2 regions of the Bradyrhizobium sp. WSM471 genome follow, and region 1 is predicted to be linked to the other one. Evidence: predicted binding sites of a transcription regulator. Region 1 holds the regulator's gene; the other holds the start of a gene.
What was found. The regulator PhoB, encoded in region 1, activates phosphate uptake and scavenging genes when phosphate is short. The targets are predictions, from matches to a motif close to TGTCATNNANCTGTCAT.
Positions count from the first base shown of each region.

Region 2: the regulator PhoB is predicted to act here: its motif matches at 2,419-2,435, upstream of BRA471DRAFT_RS16880 (DUF47 domain-containing protein).

Region 1 is NZ_CM001442.1:7,513,043-7,518,826, reverse strand. It holds gene pstB (phosphate ABC transporter ATP-binding protein PstB) at 1-330, shown strand, start outside; gene phoU (phosphate signaling complex protein PhoU) at 341-1,057, shown strand; gene phoB (phosphate regulon transcriptional regulator PhoB) at 1,072-1,779, shown strand; gene BRA471DRAFT_RS34410 (GcrA family cell cycle regulator) at 1,984-2,496, opposite strand; gene BRA471DRAFT_RS34405 (aspartate aminotransferase family protein) at 2,952-4,154, shown strand; gene argF (ornithine carbamoyltransferase) at 4,154-5,101, shown strand; gene BRA471DRAFT_RS34395 (Hsp33 family molecular chaperone) at 5,392-5,784, shown strand, end outside.
Region 2 is NZ_CM001442.1:3,838,152-3,843,935, forward strand. It holds gene BRA471DRAFT_RS16865 (ABC transporter substrate-binding protein) at 1-415, shown strand, start outside; gene BRA471DRAFT_RS16870 (branched-chain amino acid ABC transporter permease) at 488-1,351, shown strand; gene BRA471DRAFT_RS16875 (branched-chain amino acid ABC transporter permease) at 1,353-2,321, shown strand; gene BRA471DRAFT_RS16880 (DUF47 domain-containing protein) at 2,481-3,125, shown strand; gene BRA471DRAFT_RS16885 (inorganic phosphate transporter) at 3,141-4,148, shown strand; gene sugE (quaternary ammonium compound efflux SMR transporter SugE) at 4,141-4,455, opposite strand; gene BRA471DRAFT_RS16895 (peptide chain release factor 3) at 4,625-5,784, shown strand, end outside.

The DNA.
Region 1 (5,784 bases):
GCCTCCGGTCTGTCGCTCTCCGGCGGCCAGCAGCAGCGCCTCTGCATCGCCCGCACCGTCGCGGTGCGGCCCGAGGTGATCCTGTTCGACGAACCCTGTTCGGCGCTCGACCCGATCTCGACCGCCAAGGTCGAGGAGCTGATCCAGGAGCTGTCCGAGGACTACACGATCGCGATCGTCACCCATAACATGCAGCAGGCGGCGCGCGTCTCCGACAAGACCGCCTTCATGTATCTCGGCGAGCTGATCGAGTTCGACGATACCAGCAAGATCTTCACGTCGCCGACCGACCGGCGCACGCAGGATTACATCACCGGCCGGTTCGGCTAGGAGACGCGACATGGCTTCCGAACATACCGCAAAGGCTTTCGACACCGACCTCCAGGAACTCACCCGCCTGGTTGCGGAGATGGGCGGGATCGCCGAACGCATGATCGTCGAGTCCGTCGACGCACTGATCCGCCGCGACGTCCCGCTCGGGCAGCGCGTCGTCGCCACCGACACCGAGCTCGACGCGCTGCAGAAGCGCATCGAGGAGCGCGCGGTGCTCACCATCGCCCGCCGCCAGCCGATGGCGGTCGATCTGCGCGAGATCGTCGGCGCCATGCGCGTCGCGACCGATCTCGAGCGCATCGGCGACCTCGCCAAGAACATGGGCAAGCGCGTCGCGGCGCTGGAGACGGACTTCCATCCGCTCAAGCTGTTCCGCGGCCTCGAGCACATGACCGACCTCGTGCAGCAGCAGGTCAAGTCGGTGCTGGACGCCTATGCCGCGCATGATCTGCCGGCGGCGATGGCGGTGTGGAAGGGCGACGAGGAAGTCGACGCCATCTGCACCTCGCTGTTCCGCGAGCTCCTCACCTACATGATGGAGGATCCGCGCAACATCTCGTTCTGTATTCACCTGATGTTCTGCGCCAAGAACATCGAGCGGATCGGCGACCACGCCACCAACATCGCCGAGACCGTGTTCTACATGATCGAGGGCCAGGCGATCACCGACAAGCGGCCGAAGGGCGACATGACGACCTTCGCCAACACGGTACCGAACACTTAAGGAGCGACGACCCGATGGGCGCACGCATTATGGTGGTTGAGGACGAGGAAGCCCTGACCGAGCTTCTCCGCTACAACCTCGAAGGCGACGGCTATGACGTCGAGACGGTGATGCGCGGCGACGACGCCGACACCCGTCTCAAGGAGCACATTCCCGATCTGATCGTGCTCGACTGGATGCTGCCGGGCCTGTCAGGCATCGAATTGTGCCGGCGGCTTCGCACCCGTCCCGAGACCAAGCAGCTCCCGATCATCATGCTCACCGCGCGCGGCGAGGAGAGCGAGCGGGTGCGGGGTCTTGCGACCGGCGCCGACGATTACATCGTCAAGCCGTTCTCGGTGCCGGAGCTGCTGGCGCGCGTGAAGGGCCTGCTGCGGCGCGCAAGCCCCGAGCGGCTCGCCACCGTCCTTGCTTTTGGCGACATCGAGCTCGACCGCGACAAGCGCCGCGTGGCGCGCTCGGGCCGGCCGATCGATCTCGGTCCGACCGAATATCGCCTGCTGGAGTTCTTCCTGGAGCACCCGGGGCGGGTGTTCTCGCGCGAGCAGCTGCTCGACAGCGTCTGGGGCCGCGACATCTATATCGACGAGCGGACCGTCGACGTGCATATCGGCCGCCTGCGCAAGCTGCTCAATCTCGGCCGCGAGCAGGACCCGATCCGCACCGTCCGCGGCGCCGGCTACGCGCTGGATGATCGCTTCGCGAAGGCGGAGCAGGTGTAGGGTTGCAGGCTTGAGGTTCTCAGCCGTCATCCCGGACAAGCGAGCGAAGCGAGCGCTGATCCGGGACCCATAACCACAGGGAGTGGTTTGGCGAAGACTCGGAGTGACCCCTTTCGCGCAACAACTGCGTGCTCGGAGTATGGTCCTGGCTTTCGCCAGGACGACACTCCAATTGAACTGTCTTCGCGCGACGACTTGCCGTGATTAGCGCGGACCCGGCTTCACCGGTGCGCGGCGCCGATCCGACGCCGGCTGGTACGCGACGCGCGAGTGCTGGGCGCAATAGGGCAGGCCGGACAGCGCCCTTCCACCGCAGAAGAAGAAGTCCGGGCTGGAGGGATCGCCGACCGGCCAGTGGCAGGTCGCCTCGTTCAATTCCAGCAGCGACAGCCGCTGGCTCATTGGCACCACGTTGTCGTAGGTGACCGGATCCGGCTCCGCCTCGACCTCAAACGCCTGCGCCAGCGCGGTGTTGCCGCGCGAGATCGGGCGGCTCACCCGCATCATGTGCTGCGCGGGGCGCGCCTTGCGCGGCCGCGGCGCTGCCGATGATGGGCTCTTGGCGCGGCCCGAAAGGCCGAGCCTGTGCACTTTGCCGATCACGGCATTGCGGGTCACATTGCCGAGCTCCGCCGCGATCTGGCTGGCCGAAAGTCCGGCCTCCCAGAGCTTTTTCAGCTGCTCGACGCGATCATCGGACCAGGTCAAAACCGTCATTGCACCCTTTCCCTCGCTGCGCGCCAGCCATCCTGGGGCCTCGCAGCGAATGCCTAAGCCTTCAAAAACCCGTGCCGCCAGAATCCCTTAAGGCTCGCCGGGCGCGTCTTGAACGCCCGAACGTTTACGCCGGTACATAAGGACTTAAAGATCAGAACCACTGCACGAGATGTCGTATCTGACAATCCAAACGCTACAATATGGCGTGACTCCCGCGCAAGAGTCCGCCGACTCGCTTCCACATGTTCCGTGGCTAAATCCCGCAAAATCGGCACCGCAAGACTACGGATTCAGCGTTTCGCGAGGCTTTCCGGGCGGCATTGACACCCGTTTCACCAGGCCTAAGATAGTCGTGCGTGCCGCCCTCAAGAGGCGGCACGTTTCGTTTTCCGGGCCGGTCGATGGTGCGTTGCGCAATGCACGCTCACGCCGTCCGCAACATTCAAGTGACCGTCATGACTAACAGCGCAGCGCCGCATTTGCTCCCCGTTTTCGCCAGGTCCGACCTCGGTTTCGAGCGTGGCGAAGGCTGCTGGCTGATCGCGACCAACGGCGAGCGCTATCTCGATTTCACCTCCGGGGTGGCGGTGAATGCGCTTGGCCATGCCCATCCGGCGCTGGTCGCGGCGTTGCAGGAGCAGGCCACGAAGCTCTGGCACATGTCGAACCTGTTCCAGAGCCCGGACGGCGAAAAGCTCGCCGCGCGCCTGTGCAATGAAAGTTTCGCGGACTTCGTGTTCTTCTGCAATTCCGGCGCCGAAGCGCTGGAATGCGTGATCAAGGTCGTGCGCCGCTATCACGCGGCAAAGGGCCATCCAGACCGCTATCGCATGATCACCTTCGAAGGCGCCTTCCACGGCCGCACGCTGGCGACGCTGGCCGCGACGGGTTCGGCAAAATATCTCGAAGGTTTCGGCCCTCCGATGGAGGGCTTCGACCAGGTTGCGCATGGCGATCTCGACGCGGTGAAAAAGGCGATCGGTCCGCAGACCGCCGGCATCCTGATCGAGCCGATCCAGGGCGAAGGCGGTGTGCGTTCGGCAACGCCCGCCTTCTTGAGGGCGTTGCGCCAGCTCTGCGACGAGAAGGGTTTGTTGCTCGCCTTCGACGAGGTGCAGACCGGCATGGGCCGCACCGGCGATCTGTTCGCGTACCGCCGCCTTGGCGTCGAACCCGACGTGATGTCGCTGGCCAAGGCGCTCGGTGGCGGCTTTCCGATCGGCGCCTGCCTTGCGACCGCGGAAGCGGCGTCCGGCATGACGCCGGGCTCGCACGGCTCGACCTTCGGCGGCAATCCGCTCGCGATCGCCGCTGCGAACGCCGTGCTCGACGTCATGCTCAAGCCCGGATTCTTCGACCACGTGCAGAGGATGTCGCTGCTGCTGAAGCAGAAGCTCGCCTCCGTGATCGACCGTCATAGCGATGTCGTCAGCGAAGTGCGCGGCGAGGGCCTCCTGATCGGCATCAAGGCCGTGGTGCCTTCCGGCGATCTCGTTGCCGCCTTGCGCGACCAAAAGCTGCTCACCGTCGGTGCCGGCGACAATGTCGTGCGTTTCCTGCCGCCTTTGATCGTCACCGAAGCCGAGATCGAGGACAGCGTCGGGCGGCTCGAGCGCGCCTGCACCGCGTTGTCCGGCAACAAGCGGGCGGCAAGCTGATGAGCAAGTCGCCCGATAAAGCACCCAAGAAAACACCGAAGCACTTTCTCGATATCAACGAGCTGCCGCTGTCGGAGCTCAAGCGCATGCTGGCCGCGTCCTCCGCGATGAAGGCGAAGCAGAAGGCGCATCAGCCGGTCAGGCCGCTCGAAGGCAAGACCCTGGCGATGATCTTCGAGCGCCCCTCGACGCGGACGCGGGTGTCTTTCGATGTCGCCATGCGCCAGCTCGGCGGCGAGCCCATCATGCTCACCGGCGCCGAGATGCAGCTCGGTCGCGGCGAGACCATCGCCGACACCGCGCGCGTGCTGTCGCGCTACGTCGATGCCATCATGATCCGCATCCTCAATCACGATGCGCTGCTGGAGCTCGCTGCGAACGCTACCGTCCCCGTCATCAACGGCCTGACGCGGCGCTCGCATCCCTGCCAGGTGATGGCGGACCTCATGACCTACGAGGAACATCGCGGCCCGATCGAGGGCAAGACCGTGGCCTGGACCGGCGACGACAATAACGTGCTCGCCTCCTGGGCGCACGCCGCCGAGCGCTTCAAGTTCCAGCTCAATGTCGCGACGCCTCCGGAGCTCGCGCCGAAAAAAGCGATGCGCGACTTCATCAAGGCGACCGGCGCGCCGATCATGCTCGGCACGGATGCCGAAGCCGCCGTGCGCGGCGCCGATTGTGTCGTGACCGACACCTGGGTGTCGATGGGCGACAAGGAAGGCGAGCACCGCCATAACGTGCTCAAGCCCTATCAGGTCAATGCCCAGCTGATGTCGCTGGCCAAGCCCGATGCGCTGTTCATGCACTGCCTGCCCGCCCATCGCGGCGAGGAGGTCACCGACGAGGTGATCGACGGTCCGCAATCCGTCGTGTTCGACGAGGCCGAAAACCGCCTGCACGCGCAGAAGGGCATTCTGGCCTGGTGCTTCGACGAGGTGAAGTGATCTCGCTGGAATCCCGGCGGCCACCTCACATATGATCGTCGTCCCGGACAAGCGCAGCTTCTGGCAACGCGTAGCGTTGTCCAGAACGGAGCGCCGATCCGGGACCCATAACCACAGGAAGTCGTTTGGCGAGGATTCGGAGTTGTCATCTCGCGCAGTAGCGTAATCCTGTGGTTATGGGTCCCGGATCTGCGGCTAGCGCTTGTCCGGGACGACACCGAGGTTGAGGTTGCTTCGTACAGTTCCCCAACCCCCCTTCCAATTCCGCCTTCCGACCCCAGATAAGCGCCATGGTTTCCCAATCCCCTGACATGAAAACCGGGCCCGAAGGCCCGGTTCGCGCGCCATCCGCGGTTCCGATCGATGACGCCGTGCTGCCCTACGAGGTCGACGCGCTCGACGTGCGCGGTCGGCTGGTGCGGCTTGGTTCGGCGCTCGACGAGATCCTGACCAAGCACGATTATCCCGCGCCGGTCGGCAAGCTGCTCGGCGAGGCCATCGTGCTGACTACGCTGCTCGGCTCCTCGCTGAAATTCGAGGGCCGCTTCATCCTCCAGGCGCAGACCGACGGTCCGGTGTCGTTCCTGGTCGTGGACTACCAGGCGCCGGATCGCCTGCGCGCCTATGCGCGCTACGACGCCGCGCGCCTCGGCGAAGTCCAGGATTCCGGCAAGACTTCCGGC
Region 2 (5,784 bases), 3.7 Mb from region 1:
TCAGGGCCTCAACTTCACCGAGACCTTCTACTGGGACATGAACGACCAGACCCGGGCGTTCTCGAAGCGCTTCGCCGAGAAGATGAAGAACAACGCGCCGCCCACCATGGTGCAGGCCGGCGTCTATGCGGGCGTGCGTCACTATTTCAAGGCACTGGAAGCGCTCGGCGGCAACCCGCATGACGGCGCCAAGGTCGTCGAGAAGATGAAGTCGATGCCGACGGAAGACGATCTGTTCGGCAAGGGCGAGATCCAGCCCAACGGCCGCACCATCCACAATGCCTATCTGTTCGAGGTGAAGAAGCCCTCCGAGTCCAAGGGGCCGTGGGACTTCTACAAGCTGGTCGGCACGGTGCCGGGCGACCAGGCCTTCACGCCGTTGTCCGAGAGCAAGTGCGCGCTGTTGAAGAAGTAAGATAACCGCCCGCAGGCCATCAGGCTTGCGGGCGACTTTCAGGGAACGCCGAAGGGACCGGGTGCGGGATCGATGCAGGCTCTTTACGCTCAGCTACTGGTGGGACTGATCAACGGCTCGTTCTACGCGCTGCTCAGTCTCGGGCTTGCCGTGATCTTCGGCATGCTCAACATCATCAATTTCGCCCACGGTGCGCTCTACATGATGGGCGCGTTCGTCGCCTACTTCCTGCTGAACATCGGCGGCATCAACTACTGGTGGGCGTTGCTGCTTGCCCCGATCATCGTCGGCATCTTCGGCATGATCCTCGAACGGACCATGCTGCAATGGCTGACGGGGCTCGATCATCTTTACGGCCTGCTCCTGACCTTCGGCATTGCGCTGATCGTGCAGGGCGTGTTCCAGAACTATTTCGGCTCCTCTGGCATGCCTTACGCCATTCCGGACCAGCTCAAGGGCGGTATGAATCTCGGCTTCATGTTCCTGCCCATCTATCGCGGCTGGGTCGTCATCTTCTCGCTGGTAGTCTGCATCGCGACCTGGTTCCTGATCGAGAAGACGCGGCTCGGCGCCTATTTGCGTGCCGCCACTGAAAACCCGACGCTGGTGCGCGCCTTCGGCGTCAACGTGCCGCGCATGATCACGCTGACCTATGGTTTGGGTGTCGGCCTGGCCGCGCTCGCCGGCGTGCTGTCGGCGCCGATCAACCAGGTGCGGCCGCTGATGGGCGCCGACCTGATCATCGTGGTGTTCGCGGTGGTCGTGATCGGCGGCATGGGATCGATCATGGGCTCCATCATCACCGGCTTTGCGCTCGGTGTGATCGAGGGCATGACCAAATATTTCTACCCCGAGGCCTCCAACACCGTCGTGTTCGTGCTGATGGTGCTGGTCCTCTTGGTGAAGCCAACGGGATTGACGGGAAGGGCGGCCTGATATGACAGCCTTGACGGACGACACGCTGCCGGTAACCCCGCGCTCGATCCGCGATGAGATGATCGTGTTCGTGGTGATGGCGCTGCTGCTGGCTTCGGTGCCATTCACGGGAGTCTACCCGTTCTTCGTGATGCAGGCGCTGTGCTTCGCGCTGCTCGCCTGCGCCTTCAATCTCCTGATCGGCTATGGCGGTCTGCTGTCCTTCGGCCATGCGATGTTCTTAGGGACGGCCGGCTATTGCAGCGCGCATGCGCTGAAGGTCTGGGCGCTGCCGCCTGAACTCGGCATCCTCGTCGGCGTCGCCGGTGCCTTCGTGCTCTCGCTCATCACGGGCTATATCTCGATCCGCCGCCAAGGCATCTATTTCTCGATGATCACGCTGGCGCTGTCGCAGCTTTTGTACTTCATCTACCTCCAGGCGCCGTTCACCCATGGTGAAGACGGCATCCAGGGCATCCCGCAGGGACGCATGTTCGGCGTCTTCGATCTGACCAAGCCGACCGTGCTCTACTATGTGGTTCTGGTCGGCTTCCTCGCCGGCTTCTTGCTGATCTTCCGCATCATCAACTCACCGTTCGGCGAAGTCCTCAAGGCGATCCGCGAGAACGAGCCGCGCGCGATCTCGCTGGGTTACCGCACCGATCAGTACAAATTCCTGGCTTTCGTCCTCTCGGGCACGCTGGCCGGATTTGCCGGTGCGCTGAAAGTCTTCGTGGCGCAGAATGCCTCGCTCACCGACGTGCACTGGTCGATGTCGGGCGAAGTCGTGCTGATGACGCTGGTCGGCGGACTCGGAACCGTCTTCGGTCCCGTGGTCGGCGCCTTCGTGATCATCGCCATGCAGCAATATCTGGCGGGGTTCGGCCAGTGGGTGACCGTGATCCAGGGCTCGATCTTCGTGATCTGCGTGCTCACCTTCCGCCGTGGCGTCATCGGCGAAATCGCGCATTACTTCCGGCGGTCACTGTAAGTCGTTGATATATTGGAAGATGTACTGACGGGCGAAAGCGGTGGATGATCCGGCTCCACGGGCGTGAGGTGGCACGCGCGTGGATCGAAAATGGTCTATGACAGTTTTATGACGGCCCGCTCGGGCCCAGGCCATTATCCAACCGGTAGTCTCTCCCCCATGATGCGATTGTTTCGCGCTTTCTTGCCCAAGGAAGAACGGTTCTTCGACCTGTTCGACCGCCACGCCCAGACCGTGATCCAGGGCTCGATCGCGCTCCAGAGCATGCTCAACGGGGGCGAGGAGACGCCGGTCTATTGCCAGCGCGTCAACCAGTTCGAGAACGATGCGGACAACATCACCCGTGAGGTGCTGACCGCGGTGCGCCGCACCTTCATCACCCCGTTCGACCGCGGCGACATCAAGAACCTGATCACCTCGATGGACGACGCCATCGACCAGATGCAACAGACCGCCAAGGCCGTGATGCTGTTCGAGGTCCGCAGCTTCGAGCCGCCGATGCGGGAGATCGGCGGGCTCCTGATCGAATGCGCCAATCTGGTCGGTCGTGCGCTGCCGTTGATGCAGAAGATCGGCCAGAACGTGGCCATGCTGACCGCGATCACGGAAGAGCTGGGCAAGCTGGAAGGCCGCGTCGACGATCTCCATGATATCGGGCTGAAGGAACTGTTCCTCAAGCATCGCGACGGCAACGCGATGGATTTCATCGTCGGCGCAGAGATCTACGACCATCTCGAGAAAGTCGCCGACCGCTTCGACGACGTCGCGAACGAGATCAACAGCATCGTCATCGAGCAAGTTTAGGGCAGGGGCCACGCCGTGGATGTTGCGTTGGGTCTTCCCGTCCTGGTCGGATTGATCGCCGTCGCGCTGCTGTTCGACTTCCTGAACGGCCTGCACGACGCCGCCAATTCGATCGCGACCATCGTCTCGACCCGCGTGCTGCGGCCGCAATACGCGGTGTTCTGGGCCGCGTTCTTCAATTTTGTCGCCTTCATGGTGTTCGGGCTGCACGTCGCCCAGACCATCGGCACCGGCATCATCGATCCCGCGATCGTGGATGCCCAGGTGATCTTCGCGGCGCTCGTCGGCGCCATCGTCTGGAACCTGGTGACATGGGCGCTCGGGATCCCATCGTCCTCGTCTCACGCGTTGATCGGCGGCTTGTTTGGTGCCGGTGTGGCCAAAGCCGGCCTTTCGGCGGCGGTCTGGAGCGGATTGTCCAAGACGGTGATCGCCATCGTGCTGTCTCCGCTGGTCGGCTTCCTGCTCGCGATGGTGCTGGTTGCGATCGTCTCCTGGGCTTCGGTGCGCTCCACGCCCTTTGCCGTGGATCGCGCCTTCCGAATCCTGCAATTCGCCTCCGCCTCGCTCTATTCGCTCGGCCATGGCGGCAACGACGCCCAGAAGACCATGGGCATCATCGCCGTGCTGCTCTATTCGCAGGGCCAGCTCGGCGGCGAATTCTTCGTCCCCTTCTGGGTGGTGCTCTCGTGCCAGGCCGCGATGGCGATGGGGACCTTGATGGGCGGCTGGCGCATCGTCCGCACCATGGGCCTGCGCATCACCAAGCTGACCCCGATGCAAGGCTTTTGCGCCGAGACCGGCGGTGCCGCGACCCTGTTCATGGCGACCTTCCTCGGCGTTCCCGTCTCGACCACCCACACCATCACCGGCGCCATCGTCGGTGTCGGCGCCGCCCGGCGCCTCTCGGCGGTGCGCTGGAACGTCGCCAGCTCGATCGTCTATGCCTGGGTGATCACGATGCCGGCCTCGGCCATCGTCGCCGCGCTCTCCTGGTGGGCGGTCAAGATCTTCCTCAGGTAACCAGCTTCAGCCCGACGATCCCGGCGACGATCAGCCCGATGCTGGCGAGGCGGAACGCGGTGGCCGGCTCGCCGAACAGGATGATGCCGAGCGTCGCGGTACCGACCGCGCCGATGCCGGTCCAGACTGCATAAGCGGTTCCAATCGGCAGCGATTTGAGGGCGAGCCCGAGCAGGATGATGCTGCCGGCCATGGCGCCAAGCGTGAGGACCGACGGAACGAGCTTGCTGAACCCCTCGGTATATTTGAGGCCGATCGCCCATGAGACCTCCAGCAGACCGGCGACAAACAGGATGCTCCAGGCCATGACGACCCTCCATTCAAGGCAGGGGCGTCCCCGCGACTGGTGTGCTGATGGGAAGGGAAGGCCGTCCCTCCCAACCTGATCCCAGGCCGGATATGGGACTGGCCGGAAGGCTCCGCAATCACCAGATGAGGCTTGATCAGGCTCATTTTCCCTGCCAAACGCTGCCGCAATGTCCGACATCGCCACCACAGCCGAATCGACGGCCCGTTCCTCGCTTGCCGCTGAAGTGTCGCGGCGGCGTACCTTTGCGATCATCTCGCATCCGGACGCCGGCAAGACCACGCTGACCGAAAAGCTGCTGCTGTTCGGTGGCGCCATCAATCTGGCCGGCCAAGTCAAGGCCAAGGGCGAGCGGCGCAACACGCGTTCGGACTGGATGAAGATCGAGCGCGAGCGCGGCATCTCGGTCGTGACCTCGGTCATGACCTTCGAGTTCGAGGGGCTGGTGTTCAACCTTCTGGACACGCCGGGCCACGAAGACTTTTCGGAAGATACCTATCGCACGCTCACGGCGGTCGATTCCGCCGTCATGGTGATCGACGCTGCCAAGGGCATCGAGGCGCGCACCCGAAAGCTGTTCGAGGTGTGTCGTCTTCGCGACATCCCGATCATCACCTTCATCAACAAGATGGACCGCGAGAGCCGCGACGTCTTCGAGCTTCTGGACGAGATCGAGAAGACGCTGGCGCTCGATACCACGCCAATGACCTGGCCTGTCGGCCGCGGCCGCGAGTTCCTCGGCACCTATGACGTCGTCAATGGCGGCGTGCGCCTGCTCGAAGGCGGCGGCGCCAAGACCGGCGCGGCGCAGCAGATCGAGATCGCCGAGCTCGGCAAGCTCAACGCCAATCTCGACGTGTCGGCGGTGAAGGACGAGCTCGAGCTCGTCACCGCAGCTTCAAAACCGTTCGAACTCGAAGCGTTTCGCGAGGGCCATCTGACGCCGGTTTATTTCGGCAGCGCGTTGCGCAATTTCGGCGTCGGCGACCTGCTGCAAGGACTCGGCAAGTTCGCGCCCGAGCCGCGCGCGCAGGAGAGCGACCAGCGCAAGGTCGAAGCCACCGACCCGCGCATGAGCGCCTTCGTGTTCAAGATCCAGGCCAACATGGATCCCAACCACCGTGACCGCATCGCCTTCGCTCGCCTCTGCTCCGGCAAGCTGAGCCGCGGCATGAAGGCGAAGCTCGTGCGCACCGGCAAGAGCATGCCGCTGTCCAGCCCGCAATTCTTCTTCGCGCAGGACCGTTCGGTTGCGGACGAGGCCTACGCCGGCGACGTCGTCGGCATTCCCAACCACGGCACGCTGCGCATCGGCGATACGCTGACCGA